Regions from separate parts of the Lysinibacillus sp. K60 genome, predicted to be linked through region 3. Evidence: riboswitches for the same ligand, from Rfam matches in the RefSeq annotation. Region 3 holds a riboswitch; each other region holds the start of a gene.
What was found. Region 3 has a riboswitch for S-adenosylmethionine ahead of metK (methionine adenosyltransferase). Riboswitches for the same ligand answer to the same signal wherever they lie in the genome.

Region 1 (6,281 bases), on a different contig from region 3:
TTAGATGCGGATCATATCATCCTTTTCCCTTCAAACGGTACATGGGAGTCTAAAGAAAACCAAGAAGCCATTAAGTGGTTAGATAGTACACTATGGAAAACACTCCCTGCTGTAAAAAACGGGCATGTCTATATTGCTGATCGCACATATTGGCAATCTGGCGCAATCACAGCCAATTTGCTAAAGTATGATGATTTAGAGAAATGGTTCGTCAAATAATTTTCAAAAGAAAGCTCTTAACGAGGGCTTTCTTTGGTTTAGTGTTAAAAAACAAAATAATCAATAGCACTTTTGTGAAGGAGAAAATGGATAGGTTTTGTCACTCATCACTTCTTCACATTGAAATAAGTGCCTATCCTCTCTTTAATAGACTTTTTTGTTCCCTACTGCTAGTACGAAAGAAGAAAAGACACGTTAGCAGCATAGTTGATTGGAGTGGAGCCAGCGTCACTCCAAGGGGATTTAGCGTCACAGATGAGACCCTGGAGCGAACGTAAGTGAGTGAAGCGGCTCATCGGACGCCCCCTGGAAAGGACGCTGGAGGAGCGGAAATCAACCCCTTGCCTTGCTAAATGGGCTTTTTCTACTAGTCATATGATCTTTTTCAACAACATGAAGAACGCTCTTAATGAGGGCTTTCTTTGTGTTGTTATGCCAATTCAACAAAAAGGGGTGAATTATCAATGGGTAACTTAACACATGTTTATACGTTACAAAATATCTCTTATGCAATTCAATCATCAAAAAAGTTATTGATTAGTAGTGATTTCTATACACTTTTCATCGTAATGAATGGTAGCGGAAAGCTAGAAATAGATCATGACACCATTCATTTTAGTGAAGAAAAGTGCATATTGATACCGCCAAATAACACGGTTAGTATCCACATTCAAAGTGAGCACCTTTGTTTTTATCAATTACAATTCAACATTGTCAATCTCAGTAATAGTCAGAATTCACATAGCCATTTTACAAGTATCAGCGAACGACATCTTCTCCCCTTTTCACAATGTCATAGACTGCTAGAAGTCATCTATCAGAACCGGTTAGCGGAGGATGAACACACGATTTTTGAACAGCATGTGCACTTTCAAGAACTGATGTTATTGCTCTTACATCAAACCATACCCAAGCAGATGCAAAAAAATGATCGCCAATCTGTTGAACAATCCATTAACCATTTACATAAACATTATGAAAAGGAGTGGACGGTTGAACAGCTAGCACAGCTCGCTGACGTACCAAGATGGAATTATACGCGTATTTTTAAAGATATTACGGGACAAATTCCTCTTCACTATTTAACTAACATTCGTATTGAAAAAGCTAAGCAACTATTAATGACAACAAATGATCGAGTATTTGAAATTAGCCAATCTGTCGGATTTAATAATGAGTATTATTTCAATCGTCGTTTTAAAGAACATGTCGGCATCTCTCCAGGACAATATCGAAGAAATCAAGGCAGCCATCTACGTGTATTTGCACCATTCTTAGAAGATTTCTTTGTTGCCCTTGGGATTACGCCAATTGCTCAATTCAGTCATTCAAAATGGGGAAAACAAGACTATTTAGGTCTACAGGAAGTGCCAGATATCGATGTACAAAATAGAGAAATAGATCGACTCCTTTACTATAAGCCAACTTTAATTATGCTAGATTCTGGTATAGAGCGTTGGGAATCCTTTCATCATTTAGATGAGGTAGCCCCCGTCTGCCACCTCTCACACCCCGGAGAGAATTGGCAATCTACTTTATTTAAAATTGCAGATCTAACAGGAAAAACCTCTTTGATGCAAGACGTAATCCTACAATATGAAGATAAAGTACAACAAGCAAAAGGAATTCTTAGCAAATCTGTTTATGGGCAAAGTGTGGCATTTCTCCGTATTTCAGCCATTGGCATTACTCTATACGCGGGCCCTGAATGTGGCTATACGGGCCCCATTTTATATCGTGACTTAGGTTTAATGCCACATTCACTAGTATGGAGTATTCCGCACAATCAACGTAAAGTTCAACTGACATTTGCTCAATTGTTGCAATTAGATGCTGATCATTTATTTATTACCTTTGATAAACAACATTCCATTTATGAAAATGAGGAACGTGCTATTTTAAAAACTCCTACTTGGAAAAACCTAGCTGCCGTTAAAAGCAACTGTATCTATGAAGTAGACTTTTTAACATGGATGAATTATGGCATTTTATCACATAGTAAAAAAATTGATGATGTCTTGAATGTACTTGGCTAAAAGGAAGCTTACTTTAGCTTCCTTTTTAAATGTTTAGGACAAACATTGCACTGCTAATAACACCGAAAGCCGTTTGGCTACATAAGATAAGTTATCAGTTATAGGATAGGAGGAATGACCTTGTATTACAATCCTTATCCGTATTTTGTGCATCCCTATCATTATCCAACATCGCCTATCGCTAATCATTTTGCCATTAGACCCTTTTCGCAACACCTAGCAATGCCGACCAATAATCCTTTTCCACCTGTCGATACACACAAATTAAAAGCTTCAGCATCACGGATGAAGGCGATGATGCAGCAAGCCCAATTACTTACGGATAAAATAGATAGCTCCCAACAATTCGCACATGATTTAATGAATGCTGCTCAACTTTCAAATAAAACAGAGGTTGAAAAATTAATCACATCAACAGGCATTACGGTGAAATTTGAAACAAACTATACACCAGACAGTTTTATAATACGTCTTATTGATAATGATTGTTGTGGCGTCACCTTAAATTTGAATTGGTGAAAATTCCTAGTGAACTTGTAAACTATAAAAAACTATGCTAAAGTGTTTGTATTGTTATTTCTGAAAATTCTTATATTACTTTTCTTATCAAGAGAGACGGAGGGATTGGCCCGATGAAGTCTCAGCAACCAGCTAACAGTATGGTGCTAATTCCAATTGGCAAAATGATCAGCCTTGAAGATGAGAAGAAGAACTACCGTTGTTTCAAGCAGGAGTCCTCTTCTATTAGGGGACTCCTTTTTTATTTACCACTATTTTTTACAGAAAGCAGGGAAATCGATATCTAATGAACTTTTGCAAGCATTGGAATTATTAAAATCGAAACAGTGGGTTGACTTAACACATACTTTCGGCCCTAATTCACCACATTTTTTTATGTTTGAGGACGCTAAATTTGAAACATTATTTTCTCATAAGGATGGTTTCTTCGCTCAACAATTCACGTTCCCTGGTCAATATGGCACACATATCGACCCACCCATTCATTTTGTGCGAGATACTCGCTACTTAGAAGAATTAGAACTAAAAGAGCTTGTTCTCCCCCTTGTTGTTATTGATAAATCACAAGAGGCTGCGAGCAACCATGATTTTACATTAAGTGTAGAAGATATTCTTAATTTTGAGGACAAGCATGGAGAAATTGAAGCAGGAACATTTGTTGCATTACGTACAGATTGGAGTAAGCGCTGGCCAGATAAAGAGGCTTTCAGTAATAAGGATGCAGATGGACATAACCATATCCCTGGCTGGGGTTTAGAAGCTTTACAGTTTTTACTAACAAAACGTAAGGTAAGCGCAATTGGTCATGAAACATTCGATACGGACTCTGCTGCTGATTTTCGTAAAAATGGCAAGCTAGAGGGCGAATATTTTGTGCTTGACCAAGACACCTATCAAATTGAGCTAATGACTAATTTAGACAAGCTACCTGCGAAAGGTGCTATCATCTTCAATATCGTACCTAAGCCAGAAAAAGCATCTGGCTTCCCTGTGCGCTCATTTGCTATTTTGCCATAACATAAAAGTCGGTATAGCGTATACCGACTTTTATGTTTGTCCATTTCTTTTTTTGAATAAAAAGTAAGCAATGAGCATCCCTACAATAAATAAAAGGATAAGATAGATACTATAATGAGTTAAATAGTATCCAACAAATCGCCATTTCTCTCCAAGCATCTTTCCTAATGATATAAATGTGAACGTCCAGATAAATGCCCCTATATAGGCAAAAAGCGCAAACTTTCTATAAGGATAATTATTAATAGCCGCAATATATGCTGTCAAATGGCGTACCCCTGGAATAAAATAGCCAATTAATAATAGGGTAGGTCCTATTTTTGTAAACATCTTTTTCGTAAAGTCAATTTTTTGCTCTGTAATATGAATTCTAGGGCCATATTTCTGCAATAACGGTAAGCCAAAACGATAACCAATATAGTAGCTTAAGGTAATGCCTCCAACCGCACCAATCATTGCACTGACCAAAGCAGGAATGTGTTCAAGACTTTCTCGGTAAACACTATAGCCTACATAAGTTAGAAACACCTCATCAGGAAGTGGCACCCCAACAATACCTCCAATTAGAATCACGATAATCCCAAAGTATCCGTAATGTTCAATTAGAGACTGCACGTGATGTGCCATAAATCATCCCACCTAAAATTTATTAAAATCTACCTGCTATATATAGTGTAACCTCAGCGCTCTAAATGACTTGAAGCTGACGTAAAGCAAAATTGATACCGCCATCCGTAGATTTCTTTGTAACAAAATTGGCAGCTCTTTTTAGAGCTTTACTACCATTTCCCATAGCAATTCCTACTCCTACATACTCCAACATATCAATATCATTATCCCCATCCCCAAAGGCAATCGCATTCTTAGGGTCAATATTAAAATGATCAAGCACCGCTTTAATAGCTATAGACTTCGAAACATCCTGCTGTAAGACATTCACTATATAAGGATGCCAACGCTGTAAAAATATATTCGAAAATTGGCTAGTATATCTTTTTTCTGCCAGCTCATCCGCATATAAACACATGAGGAAAACCTCTTCATCTACAATTTTTTCATTTATAAGTGGAAAAGCTCGTAAAGATAAAGTTTCTTGCATCGCTCTTAAAGCTACTGGACTTTGTATGCTATTCATGGATAGCTGCTCTGTAAAAAATGTTAGGCTATGCTGCTGTTCCTGTGCAAAAGCCTGTACATTGTGGACAATTTCTTTGGCAATCGGAGTTTTATGTATGACAAGTTCCTTATGTTTCACATAGGCTCCATTTGCTGTAATAAAGGTTTCAATCCCCAGCGCTTTTAACTCATAGCACATAGATAAGGGTCTTCCAGTAGCCGCTACAAGATGGATTCCCTTTTCTTGCAATAGCTGAATAGCTTGTTTTGTACTTTCTTCCACACAGCCATCCTCATAATTAATCAATGTGCCGTCTACATCAAAAAACACGATATTACACTTCATTTTGAGCACCTCCATTATAGTTATTTAGAACCAATTAAATTAAATTTATAATTTTTCTCCCTTGAAATATGTGAAAGTATTTTGACAAACTGTAAGCAAACTATACAACTTCCATTTACACCACCGATAAAAACTATTACAAGCGTATTTATAATAATATTTAACTAAAAATTCCTTGAATATTTTTATTTTAATAATTCTAAAGGAGTATACCAAAGAACACAAAATTGTTAAAATAAAAGATAATAACTTAAATACATTGAACGATAAAATCTTATGTATAAATAGAACAAAAGAAATAAAATTTTAGAGTACGCAAAGGAGTTGATTCTTATGGCATTTAACATTTACTACTATGAAAGTAGTGTGGATTGTAAATTTTGCAAAAAGCAGTTTACAACATATAAAGTTCGCCCTAATCGATATAAAATTATCGAAGAACAAACGGATTTCATGCCTGTTTACGATGGCCTAAACCCTTTGCTATATGAAGTTGCCGTATGTCCACATTGTGGCTATGCCTACCATAAATCTATGACACGGACATATGGACCTTTCATGCTACTCATTGATGAACTATACATTAAAGAGCTCCAGAAACCTATGGATATTTGTCAGGAACGTACAATTGATGATGCCATTATCAGTTTTAAGCTCGCCTATTTAGTATCCCGTGCGTCAATGGAAGAATCTCTTTTAATGGCGAATTTCGCTTTAAAAATTGCTTGGCTCTATCGATTAAAAAAGGACGAAGAATCCGAAAAGCGCTATCTTTTTGCAGCTAGAGACTTTTATAGTAAATCCTTTGCCTCTAATCAAGAAGGTGGAGAGAGAATTCAGTTTTTACATGCTGAATTGAGCCTTCGACTTGGTGATATTCCTGAAGCTAAAAAAGGATTTTCACGCTTAATTGCTGATCGAAATGTTTCGACAAAATATCGCAAGCTTGCACGCAATCGTTGGGAAAATTATAAATATGACGAACAACCTGTAACAATTAATGAAATCATTAATTAGTGGGACGAGGA
Region 2 (6,281 bases), on a different contig from region 3:
GTCGTATCAAATGGATGTAGCTTTCCTTCAGTTGCCCAGAAAAATAGTAAAACTACGGATGTAATGATTAAACGAATTTCAGGAGCCTTTAATGGGCCAAGCTCTGCAAGCTGTTTTTTGATGACCTCTTTACCACCTTCGATATTGCTAGTCTCAGGTTTAATTAAAGCAATCATAATGAAAAATAAAAAGATAGACATAATAATTGAGAAGGGGGCGGCATAAAGTAGCCAAGCACCCCATGAAATATCCACATTAAATTGCTCTTGGATAAAGTTTAAAGCCACCATATTTTGAGCTGCTGCAGTCTTAATACCGATATTCCAAATGGAAACTGCTTGTACCGAAGTAATAACTAATAAGGCAGCAAGCCGACTATCACGTGGTAAACCAAAAGCTGCCACCATTCCAAGCAATATCGGTACTACTGCGCCAGCACGTGCTGTAGCAGAAGGTACAAAAAATGCGAGGACGATAGAGACTAAAATAGCGCCAAATACGATAGCTTTTGTTTTCGTTCCTACCAATGAAAGAATCCAAAGAGCAAGTCGTTTATGTAGATTAGTAATTTGCATTGCTGCCGCTAGAAAAAGAGCTGCTGCTACTAAAGCAACGGCAGAATTACTAAAGCCGCTTAAAGATAATTTTAATGCGCTAGCTGTTCCTAGCTCTGTAGTTGGATCCTCCATTGACGGAGCGAGTCCTAGTAAAACAGTTACTAGCGCAATGATCATGGCCGAGCTCACAGGATATGAAACGGCCTCTGTAACCCAAAGGATGACTGCAAAAGCTAAAATGGCTAAAGCTCGTTGCCCAGCTATAGGTAAATCACCATTATTAGGTAAAAAGGTAATAATGATTAGTAACGCGAATGCCAAGCCAATCCACAGTGGCTTTAAATTAAATTTTGTAGCTGCTTGCTTTGGGGAAGACATATTTTCTCATCCTTTCTACGATAAAAATGACGATCATTATCCATAACATCGGCCTGTATAATGTTTTATTAAGATAAGAATATGTCGATTTTATTGTAGAAAAAAATCTATGTGAAAATTGTGTTTTTTACAGCAATATGAGTAGATAAAGAGAAAATACATGGTCACAAATAATACAAAAATATCCAAAAAATATTATTTCTTTTTCTTAAAGGCAAAAGTTACTTTAGGCTCTGTGCCAATGACTAATCGTTTAATATTTTCAAGGTGCAGGATAATGGCTATGCCAAAAAGAAGAAGAGCTATAATGGTTGGGCCAATGCCAGGAATCCATAAATAAGTTGCTGTACAAAACACGAGATAAAATTCTAGAACACCAACAATTAAATAATTTGTTGCAAAGGATAAAATAACAAATAAAATAAGTGCAAATAAACCAATCTTCCAATCAACAGCAAGTAAAATACCAATGATGGAGGCAGTTCCTTTCCCCCCGTTGAAGCCCATGTAGAATGGGAAATTATGACCTAAAATAACCCCAGCAGCCATTATATAAGTAAGCAGCCAAATTTGTTCTTCTGTTAAATGAATGGCGTCAGCTAGATAAAAATGCGCACCTATAATAGCCACAACACCTTTGCCTATATCGATGAGGGCAACTAAAACGCCATATTTCCAACCAAGGGAAAGAGTAGCATTAGAGGCACCAGCATTACCGTGCCCAGCCTTTTTTAAATCAACCCCCGATAAAAATTGAGCCACTTTAGAGCCGTGAATACAGCCTATTAAATAGCCAATCATAAGAAAAATGATCACGGCCTTTACCATAAAAATACTCCTCTCAAAATTTTTTCTAAAATAGTGTATGCGTTCATATTACGTATAAGAGCAGACAGAAGTTTCGGAAAAAATAAAATTTACATGTTGACAGAAAAAAACTCTATGTTTATACTGTGTAACAACGATGGAAATTGAATCTCATACTCTTATCAAGAGCGGCGGAGGGATAGGCCCTATGATGCCCGGCAACCAGTAAGCAATGAGCTTACTAAGGTGCTAATTCCTACAGATTCTTACTTGGATCTGGCAGATAAGGGGAGGAAAACTTGCAACCGCAACCCTCTTCTTAGCTGAAGAGGGTTTTTGTTTTCTACAGAAAAATCCTCCTCATCTCCGGTACCATCGTAAAAAAATAACCATTTGGAGGTACACAATGACAAATTTTAAACCAGAAACATTGCTGTTGCATGGTGGTCAAGAGCCAGACCCAGTGACGGGTTCTCGCACAGTTCCAGTCTATCGCTCAACTGCTTTCGTATTTAAAGACACTGCTCATGCGCAACGTCTTTTTGCCTTAGAGGAAGCAGGGAACATTTACACAAGAATTACTAATCCAACAGTTGATGTGTTTGAAAAACGTGTGGCTTTATTGGAAGGTGGAACAGCAGCAGTAGCACTTTCATCTGGTGCAGCAGCTATCGCATTTTCCATTTTAAATCTAGCTGGAGCTGGTGATGAGATAGTAGCAGCTAGTTCTTTATATGGTGGTACGTATAATTTATTTGCTAACACATTACCAAACTACGGTATTAAAACAATTTTTGTAGATGAAACAAATCCAGAGAATTTCAATGCGGCGATTACTGATAAAACAAAAGCTGTCTTTGCAGAGGTTTATGGTAATCCAAGCTTAAAGGTTTTAGATATTGAAGCAGTAGCTAAAATTGCACATGATAATGGTCTACCATTAATTATTGACAGCACGTTTGCTTCTCCTTACGGTTCTACACCTATTGAATACGGTGCAGATGTTGTGGTTCATTCAGCAACTAAATGGATAGGAGGTCATGGTACAACTTTAGGGGGCGTTGTTGTAGACGCTGGTAAGTTTGATTGGACTAACGGTCGATTCCCTGGTTTTACTGAACCAGATGCCTCTTACCATGGGTTACGTTATGGAATTGATACTGCTTCTGCTGCCTTTGCTACAAAGCTACGTGTACAATTATTACGTGATTTTGGTCCAACACTAAGTGCTGATGCTGCCTTTAATTTATTGCAAGGGTTAGAAACGCTTCATCTGCGTATCCCTAAACACAATGAAAATGCGTTGGCAGTGGCTGAGTATTTACAAAACCACCCATCTGTGGAGTATGTAAATTATAACGGCCTAGAAGATTTTCCGACACATGGGTTAGCAAAAAAATATTTAAGAAATGGCTTCGGTTCAGTGCTTACATTTGGCATCAAGGGTGGACGAGAAGCTGGGAGAAAGCTTATTGATAGCGTGAGATTATTTTCACATGTAGCAAATGTAGGTGATGCAAAGTCATTAATTATTCATCCAGCTTCCACTACACATCAGCAACTATCAGCAGAAGAATTAGTTCAAGCTGGTGTAACCGAGTCGCTCATTCGCTTATCCATCGGTTTAGAGGCAGTAGAGGATATTATTGCTGATTTAGATCAAGCCATTACACAGGCAACAACAACTGAACAAACAGTAGAAGCTTAAAGTTTAAAGCAAATGGTAGAATGTTGTGGCGTTTACGTATTTTCTCATTCGATTAGCCTCATTTGGTAATGCGTTAAACGTTGCTACATCAACCTATTATTGCACCCGTTAATTATCAGAACCTTATAAAAAAATACCAAGTAATTTTATATGTATTGTTGATTTTATTAAATCCATGGTATATACTAGGAAATAAGTTAACAGTACGAAAATTCTTTAGAAAAAAGGTTAATGTTTTCATAAGTGCTCCCCCACTTTTGAATATATAGAAGGGTAGTTGCCTAGCCAGTGACTACTCTTCCCAAAAACTGATGATAAAGGAGTGTTTAAAATGGGTAACATCTATAGTGCGCAAAACATTGTATCCTATCTAATATATGAGCTAAATGAAGGGCATGTATTTGTCAACAATAAATCCATTCAACACCTTCTTACATCAGTTGAAAGAAAATGGCAGGAAGTATTTGGTCATACAGCATTTCAAGAACGTGTTTTTACTGAAGAAGACTTTGCTGTTAAGGAAGTATTTGAGGCATATGAACAGTATGGTGTGAGCCATATCTCACTTCCTGCGACAGAGTTTTACTTGAAGTATGGTACATTTCAATTAGTGGAACGTACATATGCAATACCAAATTTTACAGAAGAAGAGATTAGTCTTGTTCAACAAGCTTTAGCACAATATCGTTATCAATTGCTTTCAAAAGCAAGTTAAAACCCCCTCATATTTTTAAGCTCATTCTCTGCTGCTACAGGGAATGAGTTTTTTCTTTAAAGGGATTGTTATGAGTGTCTGAGCATACATATATATAATAGAAGAAAGACATTCATATATTGAAATGTAAATAGTCAATATTTGTTCAAATCTTATAGATTGATTAATAAAACGTATAATAAAGGGAATGAAACCGATTTCTTTTGCACATCTAGAGAAAACAAATGTCCTTCCTAGAAAGATTTTTCTTGTGCAAAGTGTGTATTTGCGATACAATTTTCTTTAAGTTAAATTTTGAATTATTTGAATTTGTATGTGTCCTAACACATATAAAAATAGCGAAACTCATACAAAGAGAGTTGTTGGCTAAAGACTGCGGTGGGTGTCTAATTGTCATGACACAACCCCATGGAGAATTAGCTTTAATGAAACTGCGGAATGTAAGTTGGAGGGAATAACAAGAATGGCAACTATAAAGGCAGCGATTTTAGGATTTGGAACGGTAGGTCAGGGGATTTACCATATTTTAAATGAAAAACGAGAAGAGCTAAAAAATAAATTAGGTATTGAATTAGAGGTAGCGAAGATTTTAGTGACAGATGCTAGTCGTGAACGTGTACCAGGCACAGCACATTTAATGACAACAAGTATGGATGAAGTCTTAGCAGAGCCAGGAATGCAGGTAGTGTTTGAAGCAATTGTGAACGAAGAACCTGCATACAGTTATTTAAAGCGAGCGGTGGAACATAAGTGTCATGTTATTACTGCCAATAAAGTGATGTTTGCCAAACGAGGTTTGGAGTTGCAGGATCTTGCAAAAGCTAATGGTGTTTTTGTAGGCTATGAGGCTACTACTGCTGGTGGCGTACCTGTTATAAAAACAATGAAAAATATCTTACTTGTAAATGATGTAAGTCGTATACAAGGTGTCTTAAATGGCACATGTAATTATATTTTAACAAAAATGCGTGCACAGGGCTGGTCGTTCGAAACAGCTTTAAAAGAGGCACAAGGCTTAGGTTATGCCGAAGCAGATCCATATAATGATATATCTGGGCAGGATGCATTTAAAAAATTAATGATATTAAGTGCCTTAGCTTTTGGTGAGCAGCCTGACTGGTCTGATGTAGAGGTAATTGGGATCGATAGTATCTCTGCTGAACAAGTTCATGGAGCATGTGAAAAGGGTCTACGTTACCGCCATGTAGCTGAAGTGGAAAAACTAGCTGACGGTAAGATTGTTGCAAAAGTAGGTCCTCAACTAGTTGATAAAGAGCACCCACTTTATCCAGTCGACGATGTGTTCAATGCGGTGGCATTAGAGACTAACTATATTGGTACATTAACATTAATCGGTCCTGGAGCAGGGATGTATCCAACAGCGAGTGTCATGGTAGAAGATTATGCTGAAATCATTGGGAAAAGAGCAGGATTTGTTGTGACAATCTAATAAAAGCTTTAAAAAAGGCCCGCCATTCAACAATGTTCAATTGTATGAATGGTGGGCTTTTAGTCTTCATCTTTGACGTCTATGTCCTCTGGAATAGGAGTAGCTCGCCAAATTTCAATTTCCTCTTTTATACGTTCCAATTGTTTAAAATAAGTGCTGAATTGTCCGCTATTGATTAAAATTTGTTGGCCATCGTAAACAGAACGGATGCGTCCTTCATAAATTAGACGCATAACTTGATCCTCAGGCATACCAAGATCAATAGCTGTCTCTTCAATTGATTTGTACATACGATTCGCTCCTTTTACTGTTTTTATTATAACGTCCATTCATGAGAAAACATACTATTGGAATTAAAAGAAAAGTAAAAATGATAATTGTTTGATTTTGGATAAATATGTATGATTAGTATTGATAACGTAGTGAAGCGGGGATGAGTTGATAAATGCTAAATTCATTGTTTGTATTACTAGCAGCTATTCTATGGGGAATGACAGGTACTGTCCAAACATATTTGGATCAAGGGGTATCTCCAATAGCAGTGGCCATGATTCGTTCTGCAATTGGTGGCAGTTTATTATTAGTTATTACGATTATAATGAGGAAAATTAACTTTTTAAGGTGGTCATGGAAATGGACAATTTTAGCTGCGGCTAGTATTGCGCT
Region 3 (6,281 bases):
GATGCCCCTGTTAGAGAAATCAGGGCAGGAGCCAATCCATGCAGTTTCTGAGCTTATGGCAAATGCCGATGTTACACTGTGTATTACCTCCCACTCCCTAACACATACATTGGCTCGTAAACATGCCTGTGAAAAGGGTGGACGTGTAGCAACAATGCCAGGGGTAACATTGGAGATGCTGGAGCAAGGTGCCCTTCATGCAGATGCACAGGAGATCGAAGCTACAGTAGAAAAATATGCCCTTTTACTTGATACGGCAAAAGATATTCGTATTATCAAGGATGGCCATGAGCTGACGTTCAGTGTAGAAGGTCGTTTCGGCATTCGTTCCACAGGGGTGATTCGTCAACCTGGTGAGTATGGGAATATTCCTTCAGGAGAGTCCTATATTGCACCAATAGAAACATCAGCGAATGGAGAGATTTTAGTAGATGGCTCAATTGCTAATATTGGTGTCTTAAAAGAGCCATTATTATTAAAAATAAAGAATGGTCGCTTAGAAGAAGCAATCGGTCCTGATGGTCCACGACTACTGGCATTACTTGGTGAAGGCAATGGTAGAGTTATTGCTGAGTTTGGCATCGGAGCCAATAAAAGTGCTATCCTATGTGGCAATGTATTAGAGGATGAGAAGGTGTATGGGACCATCCATATCGCTTTTGGCAGTAATGCGCCATTTGGTGGAGCCAATGCGTCAGATGTTCATATTGATTGTGTTGTGAAAAGTCCTATCGTCTATTTTGACGGTCAGCAAGTAATTTAAAGAAAAGCGTGTCTTCCTATGAAGCACGCTTTTTTCATGCTTTATAAGACTGTAGCTTAGGGTTGCTTGTCATTGTAGGTTTACAATATAGTTAATATAGATAGGAATGATGATTAAATTCTGTCCATAAAATAGAAGTAATGATGAAGAAAGTTACTTTTGTTTTGCAACAAGAAAGAACGTGAGGGTGAAGAGATGTTAACATTTACAGATTTACATGGCCTACAAGTAGATTTGAGTTTTACAAGAGGCGAATTTAAAGTAGAACCTAAACACGTCCTTGTCCTTTTAAAGTATGAAAATAAATGGTTATGTACTGTCCATAAACGACGTGGTGTAGAAGTGCCAGGGGGGAAATTAGAAGAAGGCGAAACATTAGAGGAGGCGGCGATTCGAGAAGTTTTTGAAGAGACGGGTGTTCATGTGAAAAATCTTCAATGGTTTGCAGAGTATGCAGTGTATGATGAAATCGTTTTTTGTAAAACCGTTTTCACTGCACAATTTTTAGCGCAAGAGGATATAGAATTTGATTTAGAAACGTCAGGCATGCTTTGGTTAACCGATGAAGAATTTGTTCAGCATCCTTACTTGAGTTTTCACATGAAGGATGAGGGGATGAAGAAAATGCTGGAGGAGCTGAAACATCGTGACACACAATGGTGATATTATCGAAAAACGCCCCTATCCTTCACCAAATCCAGCTATAAGTTTAACGGAAATAACCTATCTTTCACAGGGCTTACGTATAAAAGGACTATTAGCAGAGCCAAAGGCAGAAGGTACATATGATGGCTTTTTATATTTAAGAGGCGGCATGCAAAGCATTGGGATGGTCAGACCCTCTCGTATTGCACAATTTGCGGCGCAGGGCTTTATCGTATTTGCCCCATATTATCGTGGGAATCGTGGGGGAGAGGGTCGTGACGAGTTTGCAGGGGCAGACCGTTACGATGCGGTCTATGCCGTAGATGTACTCAAACAATTCTGCAATGACAATATCCATGTTTTTGGTTTTTCACGAGGTGGTATTATGGCTCTGTGGACAGCCATTTTAAGAAGGGATATTACTTCTGTTGTAACATGGGCAGGTGTTTCTGATGCAACGGCCACTTATTGGGAACGTACAGATATGCGCAGGATGATGAAGCGCGTTATTGGAGGAACACCTAATCGTGTACCAGAAGCGTATGATGCAAGAACACCTCTTTTTGAGATAGAGCGAATAACAGCTCCCGTTCTTATCATTCATGGCTATCGTGATGAAAATGTGGATATTGAACATGCCAGACAATTGGCATTTTTTTTAGAAGAAGCAAATAAATCATTCGAAACTTGGTATGATCTTCACTATGCACATCAATATCCACCAGCAAAAAATCGTGAAACTGTCCGTGCTCTTTGCAAGTGGATGAAACAACAATAAAGCGTAGAGAAAACAAAAAGACAAAGGGAACGAATAATTTGTTCCCTTTGTCTTTTATATAGACGCTACTTTAATGGGCCACCAAGTGTAGTGATGGCTTCAGAAACGTTTGAGAATTTCTTGAAGTTTTCGTTGAATAAGCCTGCAAGCTCAGCAGCTTTTGCATCGTATGCAGCTTTATCTGCCCAAGCTTCACGAGGATTTAACACTTCTGAAGGTACTCCTTCAACTGCTGTTGGAATGTGTAAACCAAACACAGCATCTTGTGTTGTTTCAACATCTGCTAATTTACCATCGATTGCTGCACGGACCATTGTACGTGTGTATGAAAGTTTCATACGGCTACCTGTGCCATATTCGCCACCAGTCCAACCAGTGTTTACTAAGTATACCTGTGCACCGTGCTCGTCAATTTTTTGACCTAACATTTCTGCGTATACTGTTGCAGGAAGCGGAAGGAATGGAGAACCGAAGCAAGTAGAGAATACTGGTTCTGGCTCAGTCACACCACGTTCAGTTCCAGCAAGTTTAGAAGTGAACCCGCTTAGGAAGTGATACATTGCTTGTTCTTTTGTTAATTTACTGATTGGAGGTAACACGCCAAATGCATCAGCTGTTAGGAAGATGATTGTTTTTGGATGACCTGCAACAGAAGGATCAACGATATTTTCGATATATTGGATTGGATAAGCTACACGTGTATTTTCTGTTAGTGAACCATCGTCATAGTCACAAATACGAGTTTCTGGATCAACAGCTACGTTTTCTAATACAGAGCCGAAGCGGATTGCATTGTAGATTTCTGGTTCTTTTTCAGCAGAAAGGTTGATTGTTTTTGCATAGCAACCACCCTCAATGTTGAACACACCATTATCAGACCAACCGTGTTCATCGTCACCGATTAGCTTACGATCAGGATCAGCTGATAACGTCGTTTTACCAGTACCAGATAGACCGAAGAATAACGCCACATCGCCAGCTTCACCAACGTTTGCTGAGCAGTGCATTGAAAGAATACCTTGTTGTGGTAATAAGTAGTTCATGATACCAAAGATAGATTTTTTCATTTCACCAGCATATTCTGTACCACCAATTAAAATAATTTTCTTTTCAAGTGATACGATGATGAATGTTTCAGAAGCAGTGCCATCAACCGCAGGATCTGCTTTAAAGTTAGGAGCTGAGATGACAGTGAAGTCAGCAACATGAGAAGCTAATTCATCTGCTGTTGGACGGATAAATAATTGATGAGCAAAAAGATTGTGCCATGCGTATTCATTAATAACTTGAATGCTTAATTGTGAATCTTTGTCAGCACCTGCAAAGCCTTTGAATACGAATAACTCGTCACGTTCTTTTAAATATTTTATTACTTTTACATATAGGTTATCGAACACTTCAGAAGAAATTGGTTGGTTTACTTTACCCCAGTCAATTTGATCTTTTGTGCTTTCTTCTTCTACCGTATATTTATCTTTAGGTGAACGACCAGTGTATTTGCCAGTTTCTGCACGAACTGCGCCATCTACTGTTAACATTGCTTCACCACGAGATGTAGCTTTTTCTGCTAATTGTGGTACTGAAAGTTGAACATTAATGTTACCGCCGTTTAATAATTCCTTCAGTTCGTTTGCAATTTCTACTGAATTCATCGATTAAATACCATCCTTTTTTATAGTATTCCCTTGATTTAGAGGGATTTTTTCTTAATTTCAAAAATAGTATAACACAATTGCTTAAATAATCTATACTAATTAAGAAATTATTTTAGAGTTTTTACCACTTTTCAATAAACTGACAAAAAATAATGTTTTTCGAGGAGAATACCATCAATCCTACTGTAATTAGGCATGAAGATTGAGCCACACATATGTTACCACAAGTAGCTAGGTATGTTGTAGGGATTAATTTGCTTCTATTTACATCATCATCCAAGTATGAAAAGTTTTTGTGTAATAAGTTCTTTCCTTTCTATACAGTAATACATAAGAAAATATTTGACAACGTTCGACCTTTTCAGTAACATGAGATTGAACGGATACTCTTATCCCGAGCTGGTGGAGGGTCAGGCCCTGTGAAACCCGGCAACCTGCATGAACTATTTCACGACATGCGTTGGTGCCAACCTGATGCAAGGGAACATCCCTTGAACGATAAGAGTGAAAGGTTACGCAGTCATTATTCCTTTCCTCATGTAAAGTAACGTGAGAAAAGGATTTTTTTATTGTTAAAAATCAATGTAAAGGTAAGTATATGTAGTTCTTTCCTTATTATAATGACGGATCTTTCGAAATCCTCGTGTTAAAAGCAGCAGTAACGGCTTGAGAGTTCAATCCTTAGGAGCGGACTTGACATGGGTAATGAGTACCGTATTCATACACAACTACTTATTGTAAGAGTATTTAGGAGGAAAACCAAATGACAAACCGTCGACTGTTTACATCAGAGAGTGTAACAGAAGGACATCCAGATAAGATTTGTGACCAAATCTCGGATGCCATTTTAGATGCTATTTTAGCAGAAGATCCAAATGCACGTGTAGCGTGTGAAACAACTGTAACAACAGGATTAGTATTAGTAGCAGGAGAAATTACAACTTCTACTTATGTAGATATTAAAGGTATTGTTCGTGACACTGTAGCTGAAATTGGCTATACACGAGGTAAATATGGCTTTGATGCTGAGAACTTAGCGGTGCTTGTGGCAATTGGTGAACAATCACCTGATATTGCTCAAGGTGTTGATCAGGCATTAGAGGCACGTGAAGGCTCTATGACAGATGCAGATATTGAAGCAATTGGTGCTGGTGACCAAGGCTTAATGTTTGGCTATGCATGTAATGAAACACCAGAGCTAATGCCATTACCAATTAGCTTGGCACACAAATTAGCACGCCGTTTAACAGAAGTACGTAAATCAGGTGAACTTGCCTATTTACGTCCTGATGGTAAAACGCAAGTAACGATAGAATATGATGACAATAATGTACCGGTTCGCGTGGATACAATTGTTATTTCAACACAGCATGATGAAGAAGCAACACTTGAACAAATTCAAGCAGATTTAAAAGAATTTGTTATTGCACCAGTTGTACCAAGTGAATTATTAGATGCTAATACGAAATACTTTATCAATCCAACTGGCCGTTTTGTAATTGGTGGACCAAAAGGTGATGCTGGATTAACAGGACGTAAAATCATTGTTGATACATACGGTGGTTATGCACGTCACGGTGGTGGTGCCTTCTCAGGTAAGGATGCAACCAAGGTAGACCGTTCAGCGGCATATGCAGCACGTTATGTAGCGAAAAATATCGTAGCAGCTGGCTTAGCAGAGCGTGCTGAAGTGCAACTCGCTTATGCGATTGGCGTTGCCCAGCCTGTTTCCATTGCTGTCGATACATTTGGCACAGGTAGAGTGAAAGAAAGCGAGATCGTTGAATGGGTACGCGAGCTATTCGATTTACGCCCAGCAGGTATCATTAAAATGCTTGATCTTCGTCGTCCCATTTATAAACAAACTGCTGCATATGGACATTTTGGTCGTACAGATTTAAATGTACCATGGGAGCAAATTGATAAAGCAGACGCGTTACGAGAAAAAGCATGTTTATAAACTATTGAACTAAAGTAATGAAGTCATTAGAAAATTATTCTAATGTATTAATAAGCAAAGGAGCAATACTGCTCCTTTTGTTTTTTTATAAAAAATACCTCGCTAGGATTCGTGAACATATTCGGTACACGAAAACGCGAGGGATTTTTTCGTTGGTATTAATTTTTTTGTGTAGATTATTTATTTTTGAAGTGATTTATAATATCGACCTTTTTCTGCGTATTCTCGTACGATGCGTTCCATATCCTCTTTATCCTCAGCATTTAATTCTCGGACAACTTTTGCTGGACGACCTAAAGCTAGACTATTTGGAGGAATGACTTTACCAGGAGGTACTAGGCTTCCTGCTCCAATAAATGCACCTTCTCCAATCTCAGCTCCGTCTAAAATAATGGATCCCATACCAATTAAGGCATTTTTGCGAATTGTACAACTATGTAAAGTGACTTGGTGTCCAACTGTTACCTCATCTTCAATAAT

Region 1: linked by a shared signal. The riboswitch ahead of HCH28_RS15095 (cyclase family protein) and the one ahead of metK (methionine adenosyltransferase) in region 3 are both predicted to bind S-adenosylmethionine.
Region 2: linked by a shared signal. The riboswitch ahead of HCH28_RS00305 (O-acetylhomoserine aminocarboxypropyltransferase/cysteine synthase family protein) and the one ahead of metK (methionine adenosyltransferase) in region 3 are both predicted to bind S-adenosylmethionine.

Annotation. Positions count from the first base shown of each region.
Region 1 covers NZ_JAASJR010000006.1:208,688-214,968, forward strand. Annotated here, with positions in the region: gene HCH28_RS15080 (ABC transporter substrate-binding protein) at 1-219, shown strand, start outside; gene HCH28_RS15085 (helix-turn-helix domain-containing protein) at 684-2,255, shown strand; gene HCH28_RS15090 (YuzC family spore coat inner layer protein) at 2,370-2,774, shown strand; SAM riboswitch class I at 2,856-2,961, shown strand; gene HCH28_RS15095 (cyclase family protein) at 3,054-3,791, shown strand; gene HCH28_RS15100 (DedA family protein) at 3,822-4,418, opposite strand; gene HCH28_RS15105 (Cof-type HAD-IIB family hydrolase) at 4,480-5,253, opposite strand; gene HCH28_RS15110 (DUF2225 domain-containing protein) at 5,587-6,270, shown strand.
Region 2 covers NZ_JAASJR010000001.1:59,193-65,473, forward strand. Annotated here, with positions in the region: gene HCH28_RS00295 (SLC13 family permease) at 1-935, opposite strand, end outside; gene HCH28_RS00300 (glycerol-3-phosphate acyltransferase) at 1,131-1,763, opposite strand; SAM riboswitch class I at 1,919-2,032, shown strand; gene HCH28_RS00305 (O-acetylhomoserine aminocarboxypropyltransferase/cysteine synthase family protein) at 2,149-3,450, shown strand; gene HCH28_RS00310 (hypothetical protein) at 3,782-4,165, shown strand; gene HCH28_RS00315 (homoserine dehydrogenase) at 4,629-5,615, shown strand; gene HCH28_RS00320 (MerR family transcriptional regulator) at 5,675-5,905, opposite strand; gene HCH28_RS00325 (DMT family transporter) at 6,061-6,281, shown strand, end outside.
Region 3 covers NZ_JAASJR010000004.1:283,027-289,307, reverse strand. Annotated here, with positions in the region: gene HCH28_RS11680 (aminopeptidase) at 1-763, shown strand, start outside; gene HCH28_RS11675 (NUDIX domain-containing protein) at 959-1,426, shown strand; gene HCH28_RS11670 (alpha/beta hydrolase family protein) at 1,410-2,186, shown strand; gene pckA (phosphoenolpyruvate carboxykinase (ATP)) at 2,252-3,838, opposite strand; SAM riboswitch class I at 4,228-4,346, shown strand; gene metK (methionine adenosyltransferase) at 4,605-5,801, shown strand; gene HCH28_RS11655 (gamma carbonic anhydrase) at 5,982-6,281, opposite strand, start outside.